DNA from 2 places in the Massilia sp. TSP1-1-2 genome. Region 2 is predicted to be linked to the other one. Evidence: predicted binding sites of a transcription regulator. Region 2 holds the regulator's gene; the other holds the start of a gene.
The links. The regulator FliA, encoded in region 2, starts transcription of late flagellar genes. The targets are predictions, from matches to a motif close to CTAAAGTTTNNNNNNNNNNNGCCGNTA.
Positions count from the first base shown of each region.

Region 1: the regulator FliA is predicted to act here: its motif matches at 1,230-1,256, upstream of ACP7BV_RS00800 (flagellar protein FliT).

Region 1 covers NZ_JAFCTU010000001.1:165,152-176,115, forward strand. Annotated here, with positions in the region: gene ACP7BV_RS00795 (aminotransferase class I/II-fold pyridoxal phosphate-dependent enzyme) at 1-577, shown strand, start outside; gene ACP7BV_RS00800 (flagellar protein FliT) at 900-1,178, opposite strand; gene ACP7BV_RS00805 (HDOD domain-containing protein) at 1,296-2,123, opposite strand; gene ACP7BV_RS00810 (M1 family metallopeptidase) at 2,320-4,947, shown strand; gene ACP7BV_RS00815 (M13 family metallopeptidase) at 4,980-7,037, shown strand; gene ACP7BV_RS00820 (M13 family metallopeptidase) at 7,099-9,150, shown strand; gene ACP7BV_RS00825 (class I SAM-dependent methyltransferase) at 9,144-9,800, shown strand; gene ACP7BV_RS00830 (CsbD family protein) at 9,966-10,145, shown strand; gene ACP7BV_RS00835 (hypothetical protein) at 10,461-10,964, shown strand, end outside.
Region 2 covers NZ_JAFCTU010000014.1:90,367-101,330, reverse strand. Annotated here, with positions in the region: gene flhF (flagellar biosynthesis protein FlhF) at 1-588, shown strand, start outside; gene ACP7BV_RS14330 (MinD/ParA family ATP-binding protein) at 581-1,414, shown strand; gene ACP7BV_RS14325 (RNA polymerase sigma factor FliA) at 1,430-2,158, shown strand; gene ACP7BV_RS14320 (flagellar motor protein) at 2,140-2,886, shown strand; gene motD (flagellar motor protein MotD) at 2,899-3,666, shown strand; gene ACP7BV_RS14310 (hypothetical protein) at 3,682-4,170, shown strand; gene ACP7BV_RS14305 (M35 family metallo-endopeptidase) at 4,279-5,382, opposite strand; gene ACP7BV_RS14300 (M35 family metallo-endopeptidase) at 5,787-6,848, opposite strand; gene ACP7BV_RS14295 (flagella synthesis protein FlgN) at 7,188-7,661, opposite strand; gene flgM (flagellar biosynthesis anti-sigma factor FlgM) at 7,690-7,992, opposite strand; gene flgA (flagellar basal body P-ring formation chaperone FlgA) at 8,107-8,796, opposite strand; gene flgB (flagellar basal body rod protein FlgB) at 8,957-9,382, shown strand; gene flgC (flagellar basal body rod protein FlgC) at 9,385-9,786, shown strand; gene ACP7BV_RS14270 (flagellar hook assembly protein FlgD) at 9,804-10,517, shown strand; gene ACP7BV_RS14265 (flagellar hook protein FlgE) at 10,555-10,964, shown strand, end outside.

The DNA.
Region 1 (10,964 bases), on a different contig from region 2:
GAGCATCGTCATCGCCGACATTCTTGACGCGTGCGCCAAGGCCGGCAATGCTGAGCGCGCCATCGTCTTTGCGTCCACTTCGAAGGTGAGCTGGGCCGGTTCCGGCATTGCCGCGCTGGCGGCTTCCCCTGCGAACATCGCCTGGTGGACCAAGCATGCGGGCATTCGCAGCATCGGCCCGGACAAGATCAACCAGCTGCGCCATGTCGCTTTCCTGAAGGATGCGGCAACCGTCGATGCGCTGATGGCCGCGCACCGCGCGCTGCTCAAGCCGAAGTTCGATGCGGTGCTCGCGCAGTTCGAGGCGCATCTGGGCGCGGTTGACGGCGTGTCGTGGACGGTGCCCAAGGGCGGCTATTTCATTGATCTGGTGACGCCAAAGGGCGCTGCCAAGCGCACCATCGCGCTGGCCAAAGAGGCGGGAATTACGCTCACGCCAGCCGGTGCGGCTTATCCGTATGGGGTGGATCCGGAAGACAGCCATATCCGGATTGCCCCGAGTTTTCCTTCGCTGCCGGAGATCGGGCAGGCGGCCGAGGGGATTGCGCTGGCGTTGAAGCTGGCGGTTGCACAGTAAAACAAAAGCGCTTGCGGGCGCTTTTTTTGTATGCCAACGCTTTGTGCTCGCGTCGGCGGCCGTTGCACAGCAGGCCGAAAACCGTACCCACATCGTCCTCGCGCACGCGGGTGTCGCAGAAGGAGTAGGTCGGAAAAGCGAAGGCCTGGGCGGCCCCCTTTTCCGACGGTCCACGCGGCCCCTTTTGCAACAGCCGCGTGCGCGAGGACGATTTTTTTATACTCCCGGGCCAATCTATAAGTGAGCGCCTGCGCGAGCGCGATGTACCCATAAAAAAAGCCGCTCAGCTTGCGCGGAACGGCTTTCTTAAATTTGGTCAAACTCAGTGCGTCGCGCGCACCACGTCGGCCAGTTGCCACGGCTGCGTCACATCCCGGATCGCCCGGTCGTTCGCCATGATCATCTTGAGCAAATCAATCTTGCGCATCCGCGCCGCGCCTTCGAGTGCCGGTACGCCGCCGATCGTTTGCACCGACTGCAAGGCGCATTGCGTTTCCATCCGCGACAAGCCGTCAAAATCGCCCGCCTGCGCCGCGCCGGCCATCTTGCTGGTCAAGCCGGCAATATTTTCGTACATCGAGAGAACGTCGTTCGGGGTCATGATGCTCACCTTGCCAGGATATGTAAAAGGATTACCGCTTGTCCTTTTTTGTAACGGCACGGCAAATGCAAACTTGAGGGTATTTTGAAAATAAATTCAAAAAACCCACAACCTTGTCTAATGAATCATCTCTTCCAGCCCTGCGGACAGGTCCGCCAGCCCCGGCATGTCGTCCAGCAGCTCTTGCGGACCGAGTCCCAGGGCGGCCGCCACGGCGACCGGCACGCTCGCCGCGCGAGCCGCAGCGTCCAGCTTGAGCTCCTCGGCGGCCGCGCGCCATACCGCCAGATGCACCACCGCCGCCATCCGGCTCAAGGGCGCACCCGCCAGCGGCTGCGGGAAGCCGCGCATCGTATCCGGGAACACATCGGGGAACTTCCAGCGCAGCGCCAGTTCGGCGCCGACCTCGCTGTAGTCGTAGCCAAAGGCGGCATGCTCGGCCGCCAGGCGGGCGGGTTGAAAGCAGTCCACGGTCTTGTCGAGCTCCTGCGCCTCGGCCGGCAAGCCGGTGTGCATGACCAACTGGCCGATCGCGTGCATCATTCCGATCGTAAAGGCCAGGTCGGTATTCAAGCCCACTTTCCTGGCGATCCACTTGGCGGCCACCGCCGTGTTCATGCTGTAGCGCCAAAAACGCTTCAAGTCCAGGCCGGGCACGGTCTTGAAGCCGCCCACCAGGCCGCTGCTGATAACGAGCGTCCTGACCGTCACAAAGCCGAGCATGCGGATCGCATCTTCAACGTTGCCGATGCGGCGCGAGACATGGTAATACGCCGAATTGGCCAGCCGCAGCAGCTTGGCCGACAGCACCGGGTCGAGCGAGAGCGTGCGGGCGATGTCGTCGACCGACACCTCGGCTTTTTCAAAGCTGCTGATCAATTCTTCGACCACCCTGGGGGCGGTGGGGAGGGCGTTCGGGTTTTGCAGCAAGGCTTCCAACGTCATGACGCTCTCCTGGTTTATGCATGCTGGGCAAGGCGCTTCGGATGACTATATAGCGAATACCCTGCGCGCGCCAGTTCGGCCATGCGCTCTTTTCTGCAGCGCGGCGCCTTATTTTGCAGTTCGTCGCATTTAACGAGCACGCTTGGTGCGCTTTCGATAAAGTGCAGCCTGGGCCCTTACATCAAACGAGAAAAGAATGAACCTACCGTTAGCTTGCCGCTTTGCCGCCACCGCCGCTCTTTCCATCGCCACCCTTGCCGCCCACGCGGAAGCGCCGTTTTTGTTCGCGGCCACCCCGGGCAAACTGCCCAAGGATGTGATCCCGATACAGTACGCCGCGCACCTGGTGCCGAACATGGCGACTAATACCTTCCTGGGCTCCGAAAGCATCGAGATCGACGTGCTCAAGAGCACCTCGACCATCATGCTCAATGTGGCCAATATCGACATCGATGCGGCCAGCCTGTCGGGCAAGGGCATCGGCGAACTGAAGCTGGCCGGGCAAGTGAGCAAGGAGCAGGAAACGCTCACCTTCAAGCTGGCCACGCCGCTCGCGCCGGGGCGCTACCAGCTGGCGCTCAAATTTCATGGGGCGATTAACCGCGAAGCGCGCGGCCTGTTCCAGCTGAAATACAAGGTGGGCGCCAAGGAAAAATCCATGCTCGCCACGAACATGGAGCCGACCGATACGCGCCGCCTTCTCCCAAGCTGGGACGAGCCATCGTTTCGGGCCAACTTCAAGCTGACGGTCGACTTGCCGGCCAACTTCAAGGCTTACTCCAACACCCCGGTCGAAAGGCAGGAAAAGATCGACGGCGGCCTGCAGCGTTTCGCCTTTGGCGCCACGCCCAAAATGCCAAGCTACCTGCTGGTGCTGGTGGCCGGCGAACTGGAACGCTCAAGCGTCAAGCAGGGCGCGGTCGAGATCGGCGTTGTGACCACCGAAGGCAAGCAAGCGTCCGGCGCCTATGCGCTGGGGGTGACCAAGGATATCCTCAATTATTACAACGGCTATTTTGGCCAGCCCTATCCGCTGCCCAAGCTCGACCAGATTGCCATCCCGGGCGGCTTTAACGGCGCCATGGAAAACTGGGGCGGCATCGTCTACAACGAATCGGCGCTGCTGTACGACCCCAAGACCAGCCCTGACAGCACACGCCAGCGCTCGTTCGGCATCAACGCGCATGAAGTGGCGCACCAGTGGTTCGGCAACCTCGTTACCATGGCCTGGTGGGACAATCTGTGGCTCAACGAAGGCTTCGCTTCGTGGATGGCGACCAAGGCCACCGACCATTTTCATCCCGAATGGCGGGCGCCGCTGAACGTGCAGGCCAACGGCGAATACGTGCTCAACCAGGATGCGCGCAAGACCACGCACCCGATCCAGACCCCGGTCGAGACCGAAGAGCAGGCCGCCTCCGCCTTTGACGGCATCACCTACGGCAAAGGCCAGGCCTTCTTGCGCATGCTCGAAGCCTACCTGGGCGAGGAACCCTTCCGCAAGGGCATTCGCGCCTACATGGCGCAGCACCAGTACAGCAACACCACCAGCGCCAACCTTTGGAGCGCGCTTGAAAAGGCGTCCGGCAAACCGGTCGAAAAGCTCGCCTCCGACTGGACCACGATGCCCGGCTTTCCGCTGGTGTCGGTGGAGCAGGCGTGCGAGAACGGCAAGCGCCGCGTCACGCTCAGCCAGCAGCAGTACCGGCTGGACGAGCCGGCGCTTGAAAAGCGTCTGTGGAATATCCCGGTGCAGGTCGGTACCGTCAACGGCAAGGCGTCGTACACCTTGCTCTCCGGCCCGTCCGTCACCGTCACGCAGCCGAACTGCGACGGCGCGCTGGTGATCGACCCGGCTAGCGTTGGGTACTTTCGCATCAAATACGACGCTGTTACCTTCGAAGCGCTGGCGCAGCAGGCGCCCAAGCTGGCCGACACCACGCGCCTGAAGCTCTTGAACGACACCTGGAGCCTGGCGCAGGGCGGCACCATCCCGCTGTCCGGCTACTTCAAGCTGCTCGACAAATACGTCGACGAGCCGCGTTTTGCGGTGTGGGGTTCGATCATGGAGAGCCTGGCCACGCTCGACGAATTGGCCAAGAACGAGCCGGAGCAAGCAGCGATTCGGCGCCTGGTGATCGCGCTGGCCAGCCCGCGCATGAACAAGCTTGGCTGGACCGTCAAGGCGGCCGATACGGCCGAAGAGCGCCAGTTGCGTTCACTGTTGGCCAGCGCACTGGCGCGCTCGGGCGATGCCGGCGCCATCGCGCAGGCCAACAGCGGCCTGCAGAACTACCTCAAGAACCCGGCCAGCGTCGACGTCTCGATGCTCGACTTTGTGGTTGCCACGGCGGGGCGCTATGCCGACCAAAAAACGTACGAACAGATGGTCGAGCGCACGCTGCAAACCCAGAACACCGAAGAACGCGGCCGCTTCGGCCGTTCGCTGCTGATGGCGCAAGACAGCGCGCTTGCCGCCCGTTCGCTGAAACTGGCCCTGTCGGATGCGCTGCCGGCGGCCATGACGAGCGGCGTGGTGCCGCTGGTGTCGTACGCCGGCCATAGCGACCTGGCCTGGACGTTTGCGCTGGCCAACCGCGAGGTGCTGCTCAAGGACCAGGAAGCGGGCGGCAAGAACCGCCTGTTCCCTGGCATCGTGGCCGGGTCCACCAAGGCGCTCGACGCCGACATGATGGAAGCCTACGTCAAGCAGACTTTCGGGGCCGATGCGCAGGTCGAGGCGGCGCGCGTGGGTAATGCGATTCGCACCCGCGTCAAGCAAAAGCAAGCCTTGCTGCCCCAGGTGCGTTCTGCACTAAAATAAAAGCCATCACTTCAACCAGAAGGGGACCTTACATGAACACCAGCTGGACACCTTTGAAACGCGCCGTCGCACTGGCCCTGTGCGGCGCCGCGCTGGCCATTGCGCCGGCCCATGGCGCAGAGCAGGCGCCGCCACCGCCGGCCAAGGCCGCCACGGCCTTGCCGCAAGTGCTGCCGGGCGACGATTTTTTCACTTACGCCAATGGCGACTGGCTCGCCAGGACCGAGATTCCGGCCGACCGCAGCAGCTGGGGCGCATTTGCCGAGATGGCCGAAACGACCAATGCGCGCATCGTCAAGCTGATCGAGGCGGCGCTCGCCGACAAGGCCCTGGGCGGCGAACCGCGCAAGGTGGCCGACTACTACGCCGCCTTCATGGATGAAGCGGGGATCGAAGCGAAGGGTGTCGTGCCGCTCAAACCGGTGCTGGCCAGGATCGACGCCATCAAGGACCGGGCGGCGCTCACGCGCGCGCTGGGCGCGTCATTGCGCGCCGACGTCGATCCGCTGAACTCGACCAACTTCCAGACCGAAAACCTGTTCGGGCTGTGGGTCACGCAAGGCTTGTCGGACCCGGATCACAACACGCCCTACCTGCTGCAGGGCGGCCTGGGCATGCCCGACCGCGCTTACTACCTGACCGACAGCGCGCGCATGGCCGAGCTGCGCACCAAGTACCAGCAGCACATCGCCGCCATACTGAAACTGGCCGGCTACGGCGACACCGATGCGCGCGCCGCGCGCGTGATGGCGCTGGAAACGCGCATCGCGCAGTCGCACGCCACGCGCGAAGATTCGGCCGACGTTTTAAAGGCGAACAATACCTGGAGCGCGCAGGATTTTGCGGCCAAGGCGCCGGGCCTGGACTGGCGCGCATTTTTCAAGGCGGCGCGCCTGGGCGGGGCCGGTCGCTTCATCGTCTGGCACCCGGGCGCGGTGACGGGCATTGCAAAGCTGGTGGGCAGCACCGATGTCGCCACCTGGAAGGACTTTTTGGCCTTCCACCAGGTGAACCACTTTGCCGCCATGCTGCCCAAAGCGTTCGGCGACCAGAAGTTCGAGTTTGCCGGCAAGACGCTGCAAGGCACGCCGCAGCAGTCGCTGCGCTGGAAGCGCGCGCTGGCGGCCACCAACGGCGCCATGGATGACGCGGTCGGCAAGATGTACGTCGAGCGCTATTTCCCGGCCGAGAACAAGGTGCGCCTCAAGCAAATGGTCAGCAATATCATCGCCGCCTTCGGCAAGCGCATCGACACGCTGACCTGGATGGCGCCGGCCACGCGCGCCCAGGCGCAGGAAAAGCTCAAGACCATGTACGTGGGCGTGGGCTACCCCGACCGCTGGACCTCGTACGCCGGCCTGAAGGTCGTGCCGGGCGATGCCCTGGGCAACGCCATGCGCGCCGAGCAGTACCACTACGCGCAGCAGGTGGCAAAGCTCAAGCAAAAGGTCGACAAGACCGCGTGGGCAATGCCGCCGCAACTGGTCAACGCAGTCAACCTGCCGCTGCAAAACGCGATGAACTTCCCCGCTGCGATCCTGCAAAAGCCGTTCTTTGACGCGGCGGCGTCAGACGGCACCAATTACGGCGCCATCGGTTCGATCATCGGCCACGAAATCAGCCATAGCTTCGACGACCAGGGCGCGCAGTTCGACGCCCAGGGCCGCCTGCGCGACTGGTGGACCAAGGACGACATGGCGTACTTCAAACAAGCGTCCGAAAAACTGGTCCAGCAGTTCAACGGCTACAAGCCGTTTCCGGACCTGGCCGTTAATGGCCAGCTGACGCTGAGCGAAAACCTGGCCGACCTGGCCGGCGTGGCCGCTTCCTACGACGCTTACAAGGCCACGTTTGCGGGCAAGGCTGCACCAAGCGACGCCGACCGGCAGTTCTTCATGGGCTACGCGAGCGCATGGCAGACCAAGATCCGCGAGCCGGCCCTGCGCCAGCGCGTGCTGACCGACGGCCACGCTCCGGCGCAGTACCGCACCGCCATCGTGCGCAACCTGGAGCCGTGGTACCAGGCCTTTAACGTCCAGCCCGGGCAGGCGCTGTATTTACCGCCTGACCAGCGCGTACGGGTGTGGTAATCTGATTTCTCGAAAGGCGCGCCGTCCCTGCATGGCGGCGCGCGCCACTGCGAGGGGCACCATGCACACCACGATGTTACGTAAGGGCGGCTCTGTGCTGGCCCTGGGGCTTCGGCTCGGACTCGGGCTGGGGCTGGGCGCAGCAGCCTTTGACTGCTCCGGACAGAGCATGCTCGCCGCGCCGGCCACGGTGCTGCCGGGCGACGATTTTTTCACGCACGCCAACAGCGCATGGCTGGCCAGGACCGAGATCCCGGCCGACCGCAGCAGCTGGAGCGCTTTCTCGGCGCTGGGCGAGAGCACCGATGACCGCATCGTGGCGCTGATCGCCGCGCTGGCCGCCGACAAGTCGGCCAAGGGCGACGCGCGCAAGGTGGCTGACTACTACACCGCGTTTATGGATGAAGCCCTGATCGAGGCGAAGAGCGCTTCGCCCCTGTGGCCGGCGCTGGCCCGGATCTCGTCCATCGGCGACAAGGGCGCCCTGGCGCGCGCGCTGGGCGCGTCGCTGCGAGCGGACGTCGACCCGCTCAACAGCACCGACTTCGAGACCGCCAACCTGTTCGGCCTGTGGGTGGCGCAGGGCCTGGCCGACCCGGCGCGCAACATGCCCTACCTGCTGCAGGGCGGCCTGGGCCTGCCCGACCGCGCCTACTACCTGACCGACAGCGCGCCCATGGCCGCTTTGCGCGCCGCATACCAGCAGCACATCGCAGCCATGTTCAAGCTGGCCGGTTTTGCCGAGGGGGCGTCGCGCGCAGCGCGCGTGATGGCACTGGAGACGCGGATCGCGCAGTCGCACGCCTCGCGCGAGGATTCGGCCGACATCGTCAAGGCCAACAACAGCTGGACCCAGGCCGACTTTGCCGCGCGCGCCCCGGGCATGGACTGGCTGGCGTTTTTCGGCGGCGCCATGCTTGAGCAGGCCGGCGTGTTCACGGTGTGGCATCCGGCTGCCGTAACCGGCGCCGCCGCGCTGGTGGCCAGCGAGGAGCTGGCCACGTGGAAGGATTACCTTGCCTTCCATCAGATCAATGCGCAGGCTGACGTCTTGCCCAAGGCTTTCGGCGCGCAGCACTTTGCCTTTTATGGCACCGTTCTGGCGGGCACGCCGCAACAGGGGACGCGCAGCAAGCGCGCACTGGCCGCCGCCAACGGCGCGCTTGATGAAGCGGTGGGGCGCCTGTATGTGGAGCGCTACTTCGCGCCCGAGAACAAGCTGCGCCTTGGGCAGATGGTGGCCAATATCGTCGCCGCTTTCAGCCGCCGCATCGAGAAGCTTGACTGGATGGCGCCGGCCACGCGCGCGCAGGCGCAGGAAAAACTCAAGACCATGCAGGTGGGGATCGGCTACCCGGACCGCTGGGCCTCGTACGAGGGCCTGGCGGTGCTGCCGGACGACGCCTATGGCAATGCGCAGCGCGCTTCGCAGTTCCATTATGCGCAGCAGCTGGCCCGGCTGGGGCAGGCGGTTGCGCGCGGCGCGTGGGCCATGGCGCCGCACGAAGTAAACGCGGTCAACCTGCCGCTGCAAAACGCGATGAACTTCCCGGCCGCAGTCTTGCAGCCGCCGTTTTTTGATCCGGGGGCGTCGGACGCTGCCAACTACGGCGCCATCGGTTCGACCATCGGCCACGAAATCAGCCACAGCTTTGACGACCAGGGTGCGCAGTTCGACGCCCAGGGCCGCCTGCGCGACTGGTGGACCAAGGAAGACAAGGCGCATTTCAAGCAGGCCGCCGACAAGCTGGTGGCGCAGTTCGACGCCTACCGACCCTTTCCCGATCTGGCCGTCAACGGCCGCCTGACGCTAAGTGAAAACCTGGCCGACCTGGCAGGGCTGGACGCCGCCTACGACGCCTTCGAAGCTTCGCTGGGTGGCAAGGCCATGACGGCCCAGGCCGGGCGCGAGTTCTTCCTCGGCTACGCCACGTCGTCGCAATCGAAGGTGCGCGAAGCGGCCCTGCGCCAGCGCGTGCTGACCGATTCGCATGCGCCCGACAAGTACCGCACGGCGATCGTGCGCAATATGGATGCGTGGTACAAGGCCTTTGACGTGCAGCCGGGGCAGGCGCTTTACCTGACGCCGGCGGAGCGGGTGCGGGTATGGTGAACGACGCCGACGCCGACGCCGACGCCGACGCCGACGACATCGCGCAGCGCACGCTTGACTATTATGACCGGCACGCGCAGCAGTTCTTCTACGGGACGATCGACCATGACGTGAGCCAGAACATCGGCGCGCTGCTCGCAGCGATCGAGGCGGACGCTCCGTACACCATCCTTGACCTGGGCTGCGGTCCGGGGCGCGACCTGAAGACTTTCAGCGCCATGGGCCACCGCGCCATTGGCGTGGACGGTTCGAAGCAGTTTGCCGGCATGGCGGCGGCATTTAGCGGCTGCGAAGTGTGGCACCAGGATTTTGCGCACCTCGATCTGCCGGCGGCGATGTTCGACGGCGTGTTCGCCAATGCGGTGCTGTTTCATGTGCCGAGCCGGGTGCTGCCCAAGGTGCTGGACGACCTGTACGCGTGCCTGAAACCGGGCGGTGTACTGTTCAGTTCAAACCCGCGGGGGCAGAACGAAGAAGGCTGGAATGGGCAGCGCTACGGCAGTTATTACGACTACGAGACGTGGGAAAAATACCTGACGGCCGCCAAGTTCTTACCGCTCCATCATTACTATCGCCCGCCGGGCTTGCCGCGCGAACAGCAACCGTGGCTGGCCAGTGTCTGGCGCAAGCCGGCATTGGGCGGCGGGTAAAATATGATACGTTCTTGAGCGGAGATTGCCCGGGCTGTATCACTTTTTGCAAAGACATTTTTATAGCTAAATATGTGCGGACACGAACAGACCGACTTTTTGCGCCACGGTATTCTGGCTTCATTGCATGTCCACTTGGGCATGCGCAATCCCAAGGAGCTCACCATGAACAAAGACCAAGTCAACGGCAAACTGCAAGATATCGGCGGCAAGATTCAGGAAGAGGCTGGCAAGATCGTCGGCAACAAGGAACAACAGGTCAAAGGCTTGTCGAACCAGGTTGAAGGCAAGACCCAGGAAAAGTTGGGCGACCTGAAAGAAGCCGCCAAGGATGCGCTCAATTAATATCGAGTCAGCATAAAAAAATAGCCGCGTATGTCGCGGCTATTTTTTTGCCCGCAACCTCACCCGGGGTCAGATACCCCACTACGACACGAGCTCATCTTTTGCTAGATGAGCTCGTTTTGCATTGGCGCACCTCAAGCGGCGCGGTCCGTGAGAAAACACATCGTTTATCGAGGATTTCTACTTTTTAACCCATCCATCCAGCACTTCGTCGTAACCCGAACCATATGGCGAACCCTGTCGTTACACTCTTGACACAACATCAATATTTTGGGATGCCGGTGATCCCACAACCTCCTACTTAACGGGGAAAAAATGAATCAAGATCAGGCAATTATGCGCGAACTTCAACGTCAGAACCGGCTGTTGCGCCAAGTGGTCACAGTCGGCGGCGCCATGTTGGCAGTTGGTATGCTGGCCGCTGCGACCAGTAGCTCCCCACGTGGCAAGTTCTCGGAAATTGATGTCGAGCGCATCAATATCGTCACGCCGGGAGGAAAAACAGACCTCGTTATTTCGAATCGCGAACGCATTCCCCAGCCCGTGATGGGAGGCAAGGAGATCAAACGCGATGGCCCTGCGCGCCCAGGCATCATTTTCTATAACGCCGCAGGAGACGAAAGCGGCGGGCTGATCTTTGATGGGAAACTTGATGCGGAAGGTCATCCGGTAGCAGGCATGCATTTCTCCATGGACCGGTTTGGCGGCGACCAGCAGCTCGCCCTTGGACACTATGAGCAAAATGGCAGCATGACGTCGGGGCTGAACATTTATGATCGCGGACTCGTGAAGGACTACGACCCCTTGTGGAAGTCGTAC
Region 2 (10,964 bases):
TTGATCACCACCGACGCGTATCGTATCGGCGGCCACGAACAGTTGCGCATCTACGGCAAGATCCTCGGCGTGATGGTGCACTCGGTCAAGGATGAATCGGACCTGCGCATCGCCCTGAAAGAATTGCGCAACAAGCACACCGTGCTGATCGACACGGTCGGCGTGTCGCAGCGCGACCACAACGTGGCCGAGCAGGTGGCGATGCTGTCGGGCACCGGCGCGGACGTCAAGCGCCTGCTGTGCCTGAACTCGACGTCCACCAACGAAACGCTCAACGAAGTGGTGCGCGCCTACCAGGGCAGCGGTCTGGCGGGGGCAATCATGACCAAGCTCGACGAAGCGGCCTCGCTCGGCAACGTGCTCGACGTCGTGATCCGCCAGAAGCTGAACCTGTTCTACATCTCCAACGGCCAGCGCGTGCCCGAAGACTTGCACCTGGCCGACCGCGCCATGCTGATCGACCGCGCCTTCCGTCTCAAAAAGGGCGACGCCGCCACCCAGTACGCGGACGCCGAATTGCCGCTCCTGATGGCCGGCGCGACCAACGCCAACAATGACCGCAGCCTGCGCGAGGTGTTCCTTGGCTAATTTCGATTTCGACCAGGCCGAAGGCCTGCGCAGGATGCTGGCCGGGCCAAAGCCGCGCATCGTCACGTTTTTATCGGCCACCGCCCAGGACGACAAGGGCGCCATGCTGGTCAACCTGGGCGCGTCGCTGGCGCGCGCCGGCAACGACGTCGTCATCGTCGACGCCTGCGACCAGGAATACGGCGTGGCCCAGCGCCTGGGCGTGGACCGCGGTTCGAGCCTGCTGAACGTGGCGCGCCAGGAATGCGGCCTGAACCAGGTCATCAACCAGGTGCCGCAAGGCTTTGGCGTGGTCAGCATGGCGCGCACCCGGCGCGCATGCAGCGGCGCGGACGATGCGCGCCGCCTGGCCAAGACGTTCGATGTGCTGGTCAAGCAAAGCGGCATCGTCATCGTCGACGGCGAGTTCGACAGCCGCGACAGCTTTCCCGTCCCCATCATGGGCAACTGCGAAATCGTGGTCCAGGTATCCACCAGCGCCGAGTCGATCACGGCCGCCTACCGCCTCATCAAGCGCCTTTCGCAACAGTTGGGCTGCCGTCCCTACGGTATTTTGGTGACCGGGGCTTCCGAACAGGAGGCGAAGGTGGTATACGATAATATGTCCTCTGCGGCAAGTCGTTACCTTGCGGTACAACTTGTGTCGATGGGCTCGGTGCCGGCCGATGAATACCTGCAGCGCGCAGCGCGCCTCGGGCGCGCGGTGGTCGATGCGTTCCCGCTGGCGGGCGCCTCCGTCGCGTTTCGCCGGCTGGCAGGGCGGTTTGCCATGGCGGGCATGGCGCCGCTAGGCCGAGCAGGGGGAAGCACCCATTTTGGCTCATAAAACTTTACGGTAAACATGTACACGGTCAAAGGCAAAACCGACAAGAACAACTTACTGACGGAGCACATGCCGTTGGTGAAGCGGCTTGCCCACCACATGAAGGCCAAGTTGCCCGCCAGCGTGGAAGTCGACGATCTGATCCAGGCTGGCATGATCGGCCTGCTGGACGCCATTTCCCGCTACGAGGAAACCCACGGCGCCCAATTTGAAACCTATGCCGTGCTGCGCATCCGCGGCGCCATGCTCGACGAATTGCGTTCGTCCGACTGGCTGCCCCGCTCCATGCGCCAAAACATGCGCAAAATTGAAGCGGCCATGAGCGCGCTGCAGCAAAAGCTGGGCCACGCGCCGTCCGAATCGGAAGTGGCCAAGTCGCTCAAGCTCTCGCTGGGCGATTACCAGGACATGCTCTCGGACGGCGGCGGCCACCAACTGGTGTATTACGAAGACTTCCACGACAGCGAAGGCAACGACAGTTTTCTGGACCGCTATGCGGTGGACGCCGCCGACCCGCTGCGCTCGCTCATGGATGGCGACTTTCGCCAGGCCGTCATCGACGCCATTGACGCCTTGCCCCCGCGCGAGAAAATTCTGATGGGGCTTTACTACGAAGAAGAATTAAATCTCAAAGAAATTGGAGCCGTCATGGGGGTGTCCGAATCACGCGTATCGCAATTGCATACGCAAGCGGTGGCGCGCCTGCGCGCGACACTACGGGAGCAGGCGTGGACTGGGCCAGCGTAGCGGGGATTGTCCTCGCGCTGGCCGCGCTGCTGCTCGGTCACGGCATGGAAGGGGGCAAGTTCGCCTCGCTGGTGCAGCCGGCCGCCTTCATCATCGTGGTCGTGGGCACCTTTGGCGCGGTGCTGCTGCAGACCGAACGGCATACCTTTTTGCGCGGCGTGCACATGCTGCGCTGGGTGTTTCGCCCGCCCGAGTCGCAGCGCACGCGATTGGCGCGCGACATCGCGCAATGGAGCTTGCACGCGCGGCGCGACGGCTTGCTTTCGCTCGAGCCGTTCATGCTCAAGTCGCAGGACAAATTCATCCAGAAAGGCTTGCGCCTGGTGGTTGACGGGATCGCGCCCGACAAGGTGCGCGGCCTGCTGGAAACGGAAGTAACGGCCTACGAATTTTCGGAGCGCCAGGCGGCCAAGATCTGGGAGTCGGCCGCCGGCTACTCGCCCACCATCGGCATCATCGGCGCCGTGCTGGGCTTGATCCACGTGATGGAAAACCTGGCCGAGCCGGCCAGGCTGGGCAGCGGCATCGCCGTCGCCTTTGTCTCCACCGTGTATGGCGTGGGCCTAGCCAACCTGTTTTACTACCCGGTCGCCAACAAGCTCAAAAACATCATCGCCGAGACGGTCACGCAGTATGAAATCCTGACCGACGTCTTTCACGACATCGCCGGCGGCGACCATTCGCGCGTGATCGAAGAGCGCGTCGCCAGCCTGCTGTCGCGCGCTTAGGGAGCACGGACCATGGCGCGCAAACGGTTTGCCGAAGAGCCGGACAACCACGAGCGCTGGCTCATTTCCTACGCCGACCTGATCACGCTGATGTTCGCGTTTTTCGTCGTCATGTACGCCATCTCCGTGGTCAACGAAGGCAAGTACAAGGCCTTTGCGCTGTCGCTCGACAAAGCCTTTACCGGCAAGGAGCGCGAAGCGGTCAGCGTGCCCGGCCAGGTGCAGCCGATGGCCACGCTGGCCCCGCCCGTCAATACGCCCGCCATGAGAAAGCGCAACGAAGCCTTGCGGCGCGAAGCCGAAACGCTCAAGAAGCTGGCCAAGGACTTGTCGGCCGCCCTGGCGCCGCTGGTCAAGGAAGGCAAGGTGCGCGTGACCCAGACCGCGCTGGGCGTGACGGTGGAGATCAACGCGAGCGTGCTGTTCGACCCGGGCGAGGCGCGTCTGGCCCCCGAGTCGGCCCAGGCGCTGCGCGCCCTTGGCGTGGTGCTGCGCAACGACACCCACGCGCTGCAGGTCGAAGGGCACACCGACGACACCAAAATCGCCACTGCGCTCTACCCGTCGAACTGGGAACTGTCCGCCGTACGGGCCAGCAGCGTGGTACGCTTGTTCATCGACAGCGGCGTGGCGCCGGCGCGTTTGACGGCCGTTGGACGCGCATCGAACATGCCGGTCTCGGCCAACGATTCGCCGCAAGGCAAGGCGCGCAACCGGCGCGTCACCGTCACCATCTTGTCGGCGGTGCCCGATTCGCCGAAAGAGGTGCGCACCTATTAACCTGGGGAGAACAAGTTGATTCAATCGATGATGGCGGTGCTGCTGGCGCTGCCGCTGGTGGCCTACGCAGGAGGCGGCATGAATGGTGGCATGAATAGTATAAAACAGCAGTTGCAGGTTGACGCCAACGGGGGCAAGGTCGTGGTCAAGCTCACGCTGGACAACGCCAGCGGCAAGCCGGTCTACGTGCCCAAGGCCGTGTATGCAGACAAGCAGATTTTCCGGCGCGAGTTCGCCATTACCGATGCGGCCACCGGCGCCGAGGTCGATTACACCGGCCCCATGGTCAAGCGCGGCCCGTTCACCAAAGATGACTTCATCGCCGTCAAGCCGGGCCACAAGATCAGTCACGCCATCGACATCACGCGCAGCTATGATTTCAAGCCCAGGCATACCTACAAGCTCAGTTATACGGGCGGCTACCTTGGCGATGCATCCAAGGTGGAGGCCGTGTCGGCGGCCGTGGTTCCCGCGGTGACCTTCACTTTCGGACCCGCGCGCTAAGCGCCCCAGCGCGCACGCGCGACGTTGCGACGACGCGCCCACATAAAAAAACGGCGCCGTTCGCACGGCGCCGCCAAAATTCCCAAGCCGGGAAAGAAGTGTGCTTCCTTAGTTCAGGAATGGCGAATTTTCGCCAAAATATTCGTGCGAGTCCGCATTGTCCAGCGCGCCGGCCGGGTTGCTGATGGCAAGGCTGGCTGCCGCCGACTGGCCATAAGCGCGGTCGTCCGTGGCGGCGACGGCGTTAAAGTGCGACAGCTCGTGCACCAGGGTGCCGCCTTTGGAATCAGTGCCGCTCGTTGGCGCCGACCAGAACGCGTTGCAGACATAGATCTTGTATGGCTGGGTCGGGTACACGTAAGCGAAGTACGACTCTTTGCAGCTGCAATCGACGACGATCGGCTTGTTGTCGAGCGCATCCTTGATGGCGGTGAAGTGCGAACGGGCCGTCGCGTAGCGGGTCGAGCTGTAGGTCCCGAACCATTTCTTGTAGCGGGTGCCGTTGGTGCCGGCGTTCAGGTAGCTGACGCCGCCGTTGGCCATGGTCTTGGCCGCGCTGATGGCCGACGTGATCGAGCTCGATTGCGACGCGGTGCAGCCGGTGGTGGCCAGGCTCATCGCGCCCGGGGTGCCCGCGCCTTGCTTGGCCAGCTCGAACGGCGTGCCAACCACGGTGCCGCGCGGCAGGCGGCCATCGATGAACATCGATACCGGCGCCGATGCCAGGTCGTCGACGTTGGCGCCAACCGGTGCGGCGGAGATGCTTGGCAAGCCTTTGCTCGGCATGAACAGGTTGACCGATGCAACGTGGTATTTGATGGCGTAGTCGCCCGTCACGCTCATGTCGTAGACCGACGAGAGTTCAACCCGGCTGGTGTGCGACTGGCCCGGCTTGAGCAGGTAGTAATCCTTGGCCGTTGGCGCGCCGCGCTTGTAGTGGCGGCCCAGGTAGGGCACGTCCACGCCATCGCGCGTGACTTCGAAGATATGGTCTTCGATCCCGGAGAACGGGGTATGCCACTTGAGCACGTACTGCGGGCTGGCCGAGGTGTTGGTGATGGTGACGCGCATGACAACGTCGTCATCTTTTTTGAGCGAATTTTTTTCCGGTGCAATGCTGACGGTCACGCCGTTAGATGCAGCCTGTGCGGAGAAACATGCTGCGAGTGTAGCAATCGATACGCCAGCTTTTACCAATGTATTCAAGTTCATTTCTGCTCCGTGAAGTATATGTGGTTGTCGTTGTCCGCTGAGCCGTCATGCATATAAAACCGAGCTCAACAATTCATCGTCACATAAACCCGGATGCCGAGTAAACGTTGAATCATCGGTAATTGTGTCAAATAGGCGAATGTTTAATGTTTTTAACTTTTGTTGGTTCTCCAAAGAAATTTTAACGGGCCCGCTATGAAAACAAGTTGTTACTGTCACATCTGGCTTGAGCACTGTGACAATGGATTGTTAAATTTTGAACGCTTACAAGGGCAAATAAACAAATGTTTGTCGTGGACCGTTCCAGCGGTGTAACATTATTTCCACAGTTAGTTCAGCGCTGCCGGCGAGACGAAAAAAACCGGCGCCCACAAGGACGCCGGCTTGTCGTGAAGCACGGCTGATCAGTTCTGCGCCGGCGTGTTCTCGCCAAAATACTCGTGCGAGTCCGCATTGTCGGTCGCTTTGGCAGGATCGCTGATCGCCAGGCTGGCCGCGCCCGACTGGCCGTAGACCCAGTCGTCGGTGCCGGCGGTGGCCGTGAAATGGCTCATTTCATGGACCAGCGTGCCGCCTTTGGAATCGGTGCCGCTCATCGGCGCCGTCCAGAACGCCTTGCACACGTAGATCTTGTAAGGCTGGTTTGGGTAGACATACGCGTAGTAGGTCTTCTTGCAGCCACAGTCGACCGTGATCGGCTTGCTGTCGAACGCGCCCTTGATGGCGGTGTAATTGGCCTTCACGTGTGCGATGCGGCCGGCATCGCTGGCGCCGAACCACTTGCTGTAGCGAGCACCGAGCGCGCCGCCCATGTAGCTGGTGGCATTGTTGGCATAGCCGCTGGCCACGCCGATGGCCTGGGTGATCTCGCCCTGCTGGGCGGCGGTGCACTTGCTGAACGACAGTGCGGCGAGTGAATAGCCGGTGTCTGCCGGCGCCTTGCCAGCGATCGATTGGGCGCCGCGCGGCTGGGCGCCGTCAATCCATACCGATGCCACCGGCGAGGTGATCTCGCCAACCGTTTTCTCGTGGGTGCCGAACAGGTTCACTGACGCTGCCTTGTAAGCAATCGTGTACTGGCCCGTGATGCTCATGTCGTACATGTCCGACAGTTCAACGCGTACCGTGTGCGAGGCGCCCGGCTTTAACAGATAGTAATCGGACGCCGTTGGCGTGCCGCGCTTGTAGTGGGCGCCCAGGTAGGGAACTTTGGCGCCGTCGCGGGTCACTTCAAACAGCGACTCTTCAATCTCGGCAAACGCGGTATGCCACTTCAAGACCATTTGCGGCTGAGCCGAGGTGTTGGTGATGGTCAGGCGGACGGTGACGTTGTCGTTCTTGCCCAACGAACTTTTCTCGGCCGCCACGGTGGCGGTCACGCCGTGCTTGGACGCTGCGTGTGCGCCGATGCATGCCACGCCTGCGACGATTGCAACACTTGCCTTGCCTACGTTATTCCAATTCATTGTTTTCCTCCGAAGATGAGTCGTGTTGTTTGCCGCATCGCGCATTGACCAGCTTGTGGCCGGCGCTGGCGTGCAGCTTTTTATAGAAGTTGCCGTGACAAAATATTACTTGTCTATACCGGAAACCCGTGACTGATACTCACGGATTCACGCGCAGAAGTAAAGTTGATTTATGAAATGTGTCAATTTAGTCACGCAAGGTGGAGGAACGTCTCCATCGCCCTTGCGAAAGTCATGCAGCAGCGTTACATCGTTGTGGTGCGCGAGCACGATGTTGTTGGGGGCTAGAAACAAAAAAACCGACGCGCGGCCGGTTTTCCTGGAAGTAGCAAGTCAGTTCTATCCCACCACCAACGGCCGCTTCCCGCTGACCGGCGTCGCATGCCCGCTGGGGCCATAAAACCCCGTATCGACCGCATGCGACGGCGTGCGCATGGCTTGTATCAAATTCTGGTTGTGGGTCATCTGCTTGTTGATCAGCATGCCGTTGATGCGGTTCAGTTCTTTCGCCGCGCGCATTTTTTCCAGCACATGCTGCCAATTGGCCTGGATCGCGGGATTGTTCAGCCGCTTCACCCACGCCTGCATGCCCGCTTCGGAGCCGTCGCAGCCGTCTTGCTGCAAGCTCGCGTGACGCTGGGCGGCGAGGGTGCCGAGCTGTTCAACCAGCTCGGTCTTGCGCGACGTGAGCGTGCCGAGGCCGTCGGTATCGGCGGCCACCAGGCATTGCTGTTCCTGTTTCATCAGGTCGATCAAGCAATTGATCAGTTTTAGTTCGTCTTGCAGCGTGGTGTGTGCACTGGCCGTGGACATGATGAAAAGCTCGCCTTCGTCGCTTCAATTAGCGTTTGCGGGAATGCAACAGGTCGCGCACTGTTTCCAGCAAGCCGTCTGCGACTTTCTCTGAATTGATACTGAACTGCCCATCGGCGATGGCCAGCTTGATGCGCTCGACCTTTTTGGTGTCGAACACGCCCGTGCTGCTCGCTGCCGCCGACATGGCTTGCCCCTGCGACGACAAGCGTACGCTGTCGGTGCTGGCCGGCCCTGCGGTGCTGGCTTTTTCGGCGTTTTTGGCGCTGTGTGCTGGCGTATTTGCTGCCGCCAATGCAGGGCCACCCTTGATTGTATCGTTGATTTTCACGGCATCATCCTTCTCTGCGCGGAGTGGAAACTCCATGGTCTGCATCTATTACGGCGCCATCCCCGTAAACTTTAGCGCGACCGGCAGCATTGTTGCGTCTACTTCCTGAAATATTCAGAAAACAACTTCCACCAATCCACCGGCCTTGGCCACGCCGCTGATAATCGCCCCGGCCGGCGTGCGCACTTGCACCACCTGGCCTTCGCTGGCGTTGCCAATCGCGCGCGCTTCGGCCGTCACCCGGAACCCGGCGCCGCCCGACACCACGCGCACTGCCTGGCCTTGCTGCACCACCGGTTTGCTGCGCAGCAGGTCGGCGCGGAGTGGCGCCCCTGACTGCACCGACATGCTGCTGGTGCGCCCGACGACCTGCGCGATATCGGTCAGCACGCCGTTGGGCAGCGCCGCCAGGTCGCCCTTGACCATCACCAGCTGCGACGCGTCAATGGTCTGGCCCTGCACCAGTGGCGTGGCGGCGGCCACGTACTCGGCCTGCACGCTTACCTGCGATTGAATATACACCGTCCAGGCAGTAGGCGCCAGACAGCGCACGCCGACCGTGGTTTTGCCCCACGCGCGCGCGCCCGGCTGCTGGAACGGCTGCGGGTCGGGGCAGGCGGCCAGGTTCATGCGCTGGTCGAGCGCGCCCACCGTGACGGTGACCTTGCCCGGCAGGCCGGCGCTCTGGGTGACCAGATATTGCTGCGCCATCTGGCGCAGCGACTCCAGGTCCTGGCGTGCCGGCGCCTGGGCCAGAGCAAACGGTGCGGCAAGGAACAGTACGATCGTCAACAGGGTTTTCATGGTGGGCGCCTTTATCTAGTGAAGCGATGATAGGCCTCGCGCGAGGGGGGCGAAGTGATGAACAGCCGCCGTTTACCCATCTTGATCGCCCGATTAGCAAGCCCCAAGCCCACGTACTATCGATCCTGTCATATAACGAGGCGAACGCGAGGCGAACGACATGATTGGCAAACTCAACGAATACATGGGTTTTAACGAGGCGGCCCTGGGGCTGCGGGCGCAGCGCCAGCAAGTGCTCGCGTCCAACATCGCCAATGCGGACACGCCCAACTACAAGGCACGCGACATCGATTTCGCCAGCGCCTTGCAGGCGGTCGTGGCGCGCAACAGCGGCACCCCGCCGGCCGGCGTACTGGCGCAGACGGCGCCGGCCCACATGCCGATCAGCGGCAGTGGCGACTACCTGCCCAACGGCACGCCGGTGCAGTACCGCATGCCGGCCCAGGGCGCCGCCGACAATAACACGGTCGACATGGATGTCGAGCGCAATCAGTTCGCCGACAACGCCCTGCGCTACGAAGCGGGCGTCACGTTTCTTAATATGCAGATCCGCGGCATGCTGACCGCGATCCAGGGAGGTTCTTGATCATGTCGCTCTTTAATATCTTTAATGTTTCCGGTTCGGCCATGAGCGCACAGGCGCAAAGGTTAAACACCGTTGCCAGCAATCTTGCAAATGCCGATTCCGCCAGCAGCGCCACGGGCCAGGCTTACCGGGCTAAACAGGTGGTTTTCGAGGCCGTGCAGACCGAAGGCGGCGGCACCGGCGTCAAGGTTCAGCAGGTGATCGACGATCCGTCGCCTTTGAAACAGGTATACGATCCAAAACATCCGTTGGCTGACGACAAGGGTTATGTGGCGATGCCAAACGTGAACGTGGTCGATGAGATGGTCAATATGCTGTCGGCTTCCCGGTCGTACCAGACCAACGTGGAAACCATGAATGCAGCCAAGGCGCTGCTGATGAAAACGCTGACGCTTGGTCAGTAAACGACGAAGAAAATGCCATGACTACCATTCAAACTCTGCCCGGCTATGTCTCCCAAGACTTGATGAACACCGTCAATGCCAAGAAGGGAAGCACGGCCGGCGCCAGCGTGGACGCCGACAAGGACAAGTTCATGACGCTCCTGATCACCCAGATGAAAAACCAGGATCCGATGAACCCGCTCGACAATGCGCAAGTGACCAGCCAGCTGGCCCAGCTCTCGACCGTCACCGGCATCAACCAGTTAAATACCACGCTCGAGTCGCTCAAGTCGAGCTACCAGTCGTCGGAATCGCTGCAGGCGGCCACGATGATCGGCCACGGCGTGCTGGTGGCCGGCGACAAGGTGGCGCTGGCCGGCGGCAAGGGCATCATGGGCGTGGAGGTCGGCAGCGCCGCCGACAAGGTGCAAGTCATCATTACCGACCCGCGCACCGGCAAGGACGTGCAGGTGATCGACATGGGAGCGCAGCAGCCGGGCATCACGCCGATCGCGTGGGACGGCGTGCCCGATCCATCGCAAATGGGCGCGGACGGCAAGCCGGTCACTCTGCGCGACGGCAATTTTTTGATTCGCGTCGTCGCCACCCGCGGCGAAGAAGTGCTCAAGGACGCCAAGACGCTCTCGTTCGACAGCGTGGCCAGCGTCACCACCAATCCCAAGGATGGCGTCAAGCTCAACTTGCCGACGCTGGGCGTGGTCTCGATGGCCGACATCCGCCAGATTTTGTAGCGCCAGGCCGCATTCACTAACATTTCAGGAGAATCACATGTCTTTCCAACAGGGACTTAGCGGCTTGAACGGCGCTGCAAAACAGCTCGACGTCATCGGCAACAACATCGCCAACGCCAGCACGGTCGGCTTCAAGGGTTCGCAAGTCCAGTTCGCCGACGTGTACGCCAATTCGCTCAACGGCGGCGGCGGCAACCAGGCCGGGATCGGCGTGAAGGTTTCGCAGATCGCCCAGCAGTTCACCCAGGGTAACGTCGAAGCGTCGAACAATCCGCTCGACATTGCCATCAATGGCGCGGGCTTTTTCCGCACCACCGTGGCCGGCGCCACACAGTATTCGCGCAACGGCCAGTTTTCGCTGGACAAGGAAGGCTTCATGGTCACCGCCCAGGGCGCCAAGCTGACCGGTTTTGCCGCCGGCCCGACCGGCGCCATCCTGGCCGGTTC